DNA from 2 places in the Lysobacter sp. CA196 genome. Region 2 is predicted to be linked to the other one. Evidence: riboswitches for the same ligand, from Rfam matches in the RefSeq annotation. Region 2 holds a riboswitch; the other holds the start of a gene.

Region 1 (3,746 bases), on a different contig from region 2:
CAAGGCGACCTTCAAGCAGTCCTGCGACATCATCAAGTCGGCGCTGGCCAAGAAGGGCATTCCCTACGTCAACGCACCCGGCCCGGCCGGCAGCGTGGCCACGGTCAGCATCGGCGGCACCAGCCTGAGCAGCTTCGAAGGCGAATCGCTCGACAGCGCCACGTTCAAGTCGCAGTCGGAAGCCTTCGGCAAGCAATTGACCGAAGCGCTGCAGACCGCGGGCTATCCGGCCAAGGCCGACCCGGCGCAGATCAACAAGCCGATGGTGATCGCGCTGCTGACCTTCCTGGTGCTGCTGGTGACGATGGTCTACGGCCCGATCGCCGCCTGGCTGGTCGAGCTGTTCCCGACCCGCATCCGCTACACCTCGATGTCGCTGCCGTACCACATCGGCAACGGCTGGTTCGGCGGCTTCCTGCCGTTCACCGCCTTCGCCATCGTCGCCGCCACCGGCAACATCTACAGCGGCCTGTGGTACCCGATCATCGTCGCCGCGATGACCGTGGTGATCGGCGCCTTGTTCCTGCCGGAAACCAAGGACCGCGACATTACTGCGTAAGTTGGTTGCGTTGATGTCTCGAGCGAACGCCGGCCTGTGGGCCGGCGTTCTGCTTTTTTGGGACTCGGGACTCGGGACTCGGGACTCGGGACTCGGGACTCGGGACTCGGAAAGCATGCACCGGGGTCGTGTGAGGTGCATCGGCTTTATTTCCAGGTGCTGCATCGCTTCGCTGCTGGCGTGCTCAGGTCACTGCAGCTCCATCCGAAGATCTGAACCGTTAAAGCAGATGCCGCATGCCGCACTTTTGATTTAGCCTTTCGGTCCTCGCTTCCCGAATCCCGCTTCCCGAGTCCCGAGTCCCGAGTCCCGAGTCCCATGCTCCTTGACGCTATCCGCGCCTGCACCCTGTGCGCTCCGCATTTGCCCCACGGGCCGCGGCCGGTGGTGCAGGCGGACCCGCGGGCGAGGTTGCTGATCGCCGGGCAGGCGCCGGGACGCAAGGTGCATGCTTCGGGAGTTCCGTTCGACGATGCCAGCGGTGAGCGTTTGCGCGACTGGCTCGGACTGGACCGCGCGACGTTCTACGACGAAGCGCGCGTGGCGATCGTGCCGATGGGGTTTTGTTATCCGGGCAAAGGCCGCTCCGGCGACCTGCCGCCGCGGCCGGAATGCGCGACGACCTGGCATCGCCGCCTGCTGCCGCAGTTGCGCGAGGTGCGCCTGACCCTGGCGATCGGCCGCTACGCTCAGCTCTGGCATTTGCCCGAGGCCGGCACGACGCTGACTGAAGCGGTCGAGGCCTGGCGCGCGCACTGGCCGCGGATCGTCGCCTTGCCGCATCCCAGCCCGCGCAACCAGGCCTGGCTCAAACGCCACCCCTGGTTCGCAGCCGAATTGCTGCCGGCGCTGCGCGAACGCATCGCCGAGTTGCTCAGCGAGGCTTGCTGATCGAGTCTGCCAGCGGCGGCGCTCACTGATAGACGAACTTCGGCATCTCCCACTCGTAGCGGATCGCCAGCAGACGGAACGCGAACCCGCCGCCAAGGCAGAGCAACACGCTCAGGTTCTCGGCGACGCCGAAGCGCAGCATCGCCAGATAGCCGACACCGGTCAGTAAGGAGATCACCGCATACAACTCGCGCTGGAACACCAGCGGAATCTCGTTGCACAGCACGTCGCGCAGCACGCCGCCGAAGGCGCCGGTCAACATGCCGGCGATGACGACGATGGCCGGCGCATGCCCGCCTTCGCGCGCGACCGAGCAACCGATCAGGGTGAAGGCGATCAGGCCGAGCGCATCCAGCCAGAGGAAGGCGCGGCGCAAGCGATGCAGTTTCTTGGCCAGGAAGGTCGCCGCGATCGCCGCGCCGATGGTGTAGCCCAGATACTCGGGATGCCGCACCCAACCGAGCGGGTAGTGACCGAGCACGATGTCGCGCAACGAGCCGCCACCGAGGGCGGTCACGCTGGCGATGATGACCACGCCGAACAGGTCCATGCGCCGCTTGCCGGCGGCGAGCGCGCCGGTCATGGCTTCGGCGCTGATGGCGATGAGATAGATCAGTTGCAGCAACACGGCGGTTCTCCGTCGGACAGGCACGAATGAACCGCGGCCGGGCACGGAGACGCGAACGCGCCGCTGCGACAGGGACGCAGCGATCGGGCGGCACGGCATGCGCACGCACGGACCTGAGCCGTACGTACTGGCCTGTCTCCGTGGCCCGAAGGCCGCGGTGCCGCTCCCGCTGTCCTTTTACCTGAGAGTTTGGGCGGCGCGCTGTCGCGACAGCGGCCGCTTGCCCCTTCGGTGGGCCGCATCGCGGCCTCTCTCCAGATCGGCGTGTTCGTTGCAGTGTTCCGGCCGCGAGGGCCGAGCCTGAGCGATTATGGGAGCCTGCGCCTTCGGCGGGCAGCGGCCATCGGCCGGCGCCACTCTTCTGCAACGGTGGGCATGGTAGCAGCCCATCGCCGATTCGATGAACCGCTTGGTTATGCCCGTGCAGGCTCTTGGGTAGGAGCGGCGCGAGCCGCGACCGCGCCATGACGTTTACGACTCTACTGGCCGGAAGGGATGATGTTGAGACCGGCCGGTGACGATGAATTGCGGGACAAAGCAAATGCCCCTGCGCCCCTTCTCAAAGGGGGGACTCGTCTGCTGAATCATCGTGGTCCGGATAGCTTGCGCCGATGGTCGAGGTGTCGCGGTCGCGGCTTGCGCCGCTCCTACCCCGACCCCGGCCACAACGCAGCGGCTCTTGGGTAGGAGCGGCGCAAGCCGCGACCGCGCAACGGCATCGACGACGCGACCGGCGGTAAGACGATGACGGTGCACCGCTGCCGCAAACTATCGCGCCCCCGCAGACCCCTCCGCCGCCAAAGCCTCCACCATCGACTGCTCCAGCGAGCGCTGCGGATCGGCGCGGATCGCGTCGAGTTCGTCGGCCCGCCAATCGCGGCGAAGACGACCGTCCATCAGCAACACGGCGCGAGTGATGAAACGCTCGGCGACGTCGAGCGAATGGGTCGCCAGCAACACCGCGGTGCCGTGTTCGCGCGCGAGCCGTTGCAGATGCCGCTTGAGCGCGTAGGCACTGAGCGGGTCGAGGCCGTTGAGCGGTTCGTCGAGCACCAGCAACGGCGGCTCGCCGAGCAGGCCCAGCGCGATCGCCAGTTTCTGGCGGGTGCCGAGCGAGTACTGGCCGATGCGCCGATCCAGCATCGGCGTCAGCGCCAAGGTCTCGGCGAGGGCCAGGGTCGCTGCGGGAACCTCGCCGAGTTCGCGGGTGCCGGCGAACAGGCGCAGGCATTCGCGCCCGGTCAGCAGCGGCGGCAGGCGCGCCGGGTCGACTGCGAAACCCAGCTTTCGCCGGGCCTGCAAAGGTTCGCGCGCGAGGTCGTGGCCGCCGATCAAGACCCGTCCGGCGCTGGCCCGCTGCAGGCCGGCCAGGCAATGCAGCAAGGTGGTCTTGCCCGAGCCGTTCGGGCCGATCAAGGCCGCGAATTCGCCGGCATGCAGGCGCAGGTCGATGCCGTGCAGCACGGCGTGCTCGTCGTAGCGGTGTTGCAGGCCTTCGAGTTCGAGCAGGACGGTCATCGCGGCAGGGACCGGTGAAAGACAGGGCGCAGCGCCAGCAAGGCCGGCGCCGACAGCACCAGCAGGATTGAGAGCAACGCCGGCGCGGCACGTCCGCTCAGGCCCAACAGCCCGGCGCCGGCGCTGATGCAGGCCACCGCGCATACCCAT
Region 2 (3,746 bases):
AAAGGGGGGAACAGCTCGCAAAGAGCGGATAACGAGGAAGCAGCGAAGGCGTTGCGATCGCTTACAACGACTCTTGCGGCTCCACCGCGGCGGCCTCGTCGCCCTGGCTCGGGCACGAGGTCTTCGACACGCGCGCTTCCCACTGCCAGAACAGCCAGGCCACCGCGGTCAGCACCGAGGCCGCGACCGCCAGCGACACCGCGCTGGCGCTGATCAGCGGCGACAGCACGCCGGCCATGACCGCGTTGACCACCAGGCCGGAGAAGGCCTGCAAGGACGAAGCCGAGCCGCGCTGGCGCGGGTACATGTCGAGGATCGACAGGGTCACGATCGGGAACACCAGGGCGATGCCGAACGCCGACACGCACATCGGCAGCACCGCCCACGGGATCTGCGGAGCGTCGGTCCACAGGTTGTAACCCAGGTTCATCGCCACGCCGACGAAGGAAAACACGAAGCCCCAACGCACCAGGCGGTCGCCGCTGATCTTGCCGGCCGAGCGGCCCGACACGAACGAGCCGAGCACCATGCCACCGATGGTCGGCACGAAGAACCAGCCGAACTGGCGCTCGTTGAGCTTGAGGATGTCGAGCACGAACGCCGGCGCCGAGGCGATGTACAAAAACAATGCGGCGAAGTTGAACGCCCCGGTCGCGGTCAGGCGCTGGAAACGCGGGTTGAGGAAGATCGCGAAATAATCGCGCAGCAAGCGCTTGGGCTTCAGCGGCAGGCGCGCCTGCGGCGGATGCGTTTCGGGCAACAGGAAGATCGTCGAACCCAGCAGCAACAGCGAGAAGCCGACCAGGAACCAGAAGATCGCCGGCCAGTGCGCCCAGCCGAGGATCCAACCGCCGATGATCGGCGCGATCGCCGGCGCCACGCCGAAGATCATCGTCACCTGACTCATCAGGCGCTGGGCGTCGTCGCCGTGCAGCACGTCGCGGATCACCGCGCGGCCGACGATCAGGCCAACGCCCGCCGAAAGACCCTGTACCGCGCGGAAGAACAGCAAGGTCGACAGATCGGTCGACAAGGCGCAGCCGACCGAGGCCAGGGTGAACACGCTGAGCCCGCCGATGATCACCCGCCGGCGCCCGATCGTGTCCGACAACGGCCCGTGGACGATGCTCATCAGCGCATAGGCGATCAGATAGACGCTGATGGTCTGCTGCATCGCCAGCTTGTCGGCGCCGAGCTCGGCGCCCATGACCGGGAACGCCGGGAAGATCGTGTCGATCGAGAACGGCCCGAACATCGCCAGGCCGCCGAGCAGCAGGGCCAGCCGGCGGATCGACAAGGTCTTGCTGGCCGGCGCGGAATCGGGAGCGGAGGTATTAATCGGGGTCACCTGTCGAGGAGCGCCAATCGGAGAGCGTCGGCTCGGGGCCTCAGCTGGGAGCGTGGGAGGCGTGGGTGTCGATCGGCACCTCGTCGGGCGGGCCCTTGAGTTCGACCACATTGCCTTCGGGGTCGAACAGGTACTGCGACGGCCCCTCGCCCTCGGCGCCGTAACGCGAGCCGAAGTCGCCGATGCGCACGCCGTGCGCTTCCAGATGGGCGACGATCGCCTCGCGGTCGAAAGGCTCGGCGCGCAGGCACAGGTGGTCCATGTTGCGGGCCTCGGCGCCGGCCGGCGCGCCGCCGAGGCGGCCGAGCTTGCCGTCGACGTCGACCAGGTCGATCAGGGACAGGCCGGCGCGCAGCTGCACCAGGCCGATCGCGTCCTGGCGCCGTTCCAGCCGGCAACCCAGCACATCGCAATAGAAAGCGATCATCGCCTCGGTGTCGCGCACGCGCAGCACCACGTGATCGAGTTGCAGCAGTTGGAACGGGGGACGGTCCATGCAGGGAGCTCCGGAAGGGACCGCGACCATGTTACGGCGAATCGGCCAGCCTGAACCGGGTCGTGGGGTCGAAACCGGGGATGAAGCCGGCTGCCGCCAGCCCCGGCAACGTCGCCCCGAAGCCGCCGCTGCGGCTATAATCGCGGCTTGAAACACCCGGTGGGAGAAGCGGCCCGGCCCCTCAGCCAGGCCCGCTGCCGAAGGCGCAACGCCCGTAATCGCTCAGGCCCCATACCGCCGCGTGTACAAAACTCTGGAGAGACCGCCTGCGTGCGCTGAGACAGCGAGGCAGAACCGGCGCCGAAGGGGCACGAAGCGAGCGCGGACAGGAGCGGCCCCCGGGCCATCCCCTCCCCTAGCTGCCTGACCGCAGCACGCTTTTAAACTCTCAGGCAAAAGGACAGAGGGGCGCCTCGCGTGCGGCACCGCACGCTGCCTTCGGACGCCCCTGCCATGAGCCCAGCCGCCAACAGCGCAACTTCCTTGCGCGATCTCGAGCACCACGACGCCTTCATCGAGCGCCACATCGGCCCCAACGACGCCGAGATCGGCCACATGTTGGAGCAGGTCGGCTACGACTCGCTCGAAGCCCTGACCGACGCCATCGTCCCCGGTTCGATCAAGTCGACCCAGCCGCTGGCCCTGCCGGCCGCGATCAGCGAGGTCGAGGCGTTGGCCAAGATCCGCGCCATCGCCACCAAGAACCAGGTGTTCCGCAGCTTCATCGGCCGCGGCTACTACGGCACCCACACCCCGAACGTCATCCTGCGCAACATCCTCGAGAACCCGGCCTGGTACACGGCCTACACGCCGTACCAGGCAGAGATCTCGCAGGGCCGCATGGAAGCGCTGATCAACTTCCAGACCATGGTCGCCGACCTGACCGGGATGGAAATCGCCAACGCCTCGCTGCTCGACGAAGGCACCGCCGCCGCCGAAGCCATGACCCTGGCCAAGCGTTCGGCCAAGTCCAAGTCGGAGACCTTCTTCGTCTCCAGGAACATCCACCCGCAGACCCTGGAAGTGCTGCGCACCCGCGCCGAACCGCTGGCGATCGAACTGCACATCGGCGACGACGCCGAAGCGGCGACGGTCGACGCGTTCGGCGCGCTGCTGCAGTACCCGGACACCTTCGGCGCGGTCAAGGATTACCAGAGCGTCGCCGACGCCGTGCACGCACGCGGCGGCATCGTCGCCGTCGCCAGCGACCTGCTCGCGCTGACCCTGCTCAAGGCACCGGGCGAATGGGGCGCCGACATCGTCGTCGGCAACACCCAGCGCTTCGGCGTGCCGTTCGGCTTCGGCGGCCCGCACGCCGGCTTCATGGCCTGCCGCGACGCTTACAAGCGCTCGATGCCGGGCCGTCTGATCGGCGTCTCGGTCGACACCGACGGCAAACCCGCTTACCGCCTGACCCTGCAGACCCGCGAGCAGCACATCCGCCGCGAGAAGGCGACCAGCAACATCTGCACCGCGCAGGTGCTGCTGGCGGTGATGGCCAGCATGTACGCCGTCTACCACGGCCCCGACGGCCTGACCCGCATCGCCCGCCGCGTCCACCGCCAGGCTGCGATCCTGGCTACCGCGCTCGGCAAGGCCGGCATCGCCGTCGGCAGCGGCTTCTTCGACACCCTGCACGTCAGCGGCATCGACGCGAACGCGATCCACGCCAAGGCGCGCGCGGCCAACATCAATCTGCGCGAGATCGATGCCGGCAGCCTCAGCATCAGCCTCGACGAAACCGTGACCCGCGACGAACTCGTGGCTCTCGCCGGCGCGTTCGGCGTGCAGCTCGACATCGACGCGCTCGACCGCGAAGCCGTCGACGCGATCCCGGCCGCGCTGGCGCGCACCTCCTCGTTCCTGCAGCACCCGGTGTTCAACACCCACCACAGCGAACAC

Evidence for each region. A riboswitch is a leader RNA that binds a small molecule or an ion and turns the genes downstream of it on or off. The one in region 2 is predicted to bind glycine.
Region 1: it holds a riboswitch for glycine, as region 2 does, so the genes downstream of both, ACTOWK_RS14475 (trimeric intracellular cation channel family protein) here and gcvP (aminomethyl-transferring glycine dehydrogenase) in region 2, are expected to answer to the same signal.

Annotation. Positions count from the first base shown of each region.
Region 1 is NZ_JBQJIN010000015.1:42,787-46,532, reverse strand. It holds gene ACTOWK_RS14485 (MFS transporter) at 1-559, shown strand, start outside; gene ACTOWK_RS14480 (uracil-DNA glycosylase family protein) at 878-1,450, shown strand; gene ACTOWK_RS14475 (trimeric intracellular cation channel family protein) at 1,473-2,078, opposite strand; glycine riboswitch at 2,240-2,346, opposite strand; gene ACTOWK_RS14470 (ABC transporter ATP-binding protein) at 2,847-3,596, opposite strand; gene ACTOWK_RS14465 (hypothetical protein) at 3,593-3,746, opposite strand, start outside.
Region 2 is NZ_JBQJIN010000041.1:7,962-11,707, reverse strand. It holds gene ACTOWK_RS22340 (multidrug effflux MFS transporter) at 62-1,339, opposite strand; gene ACTOWK_RS22335 (VOC family protein) at 1,389-1,844, opposite strand; glycine riboswitch at 2,088-2,258, shown strand; gene gcvP (aminomethyl-transferring glycine dehydrogenase) at 2,298-3,746, shown strand, end outside.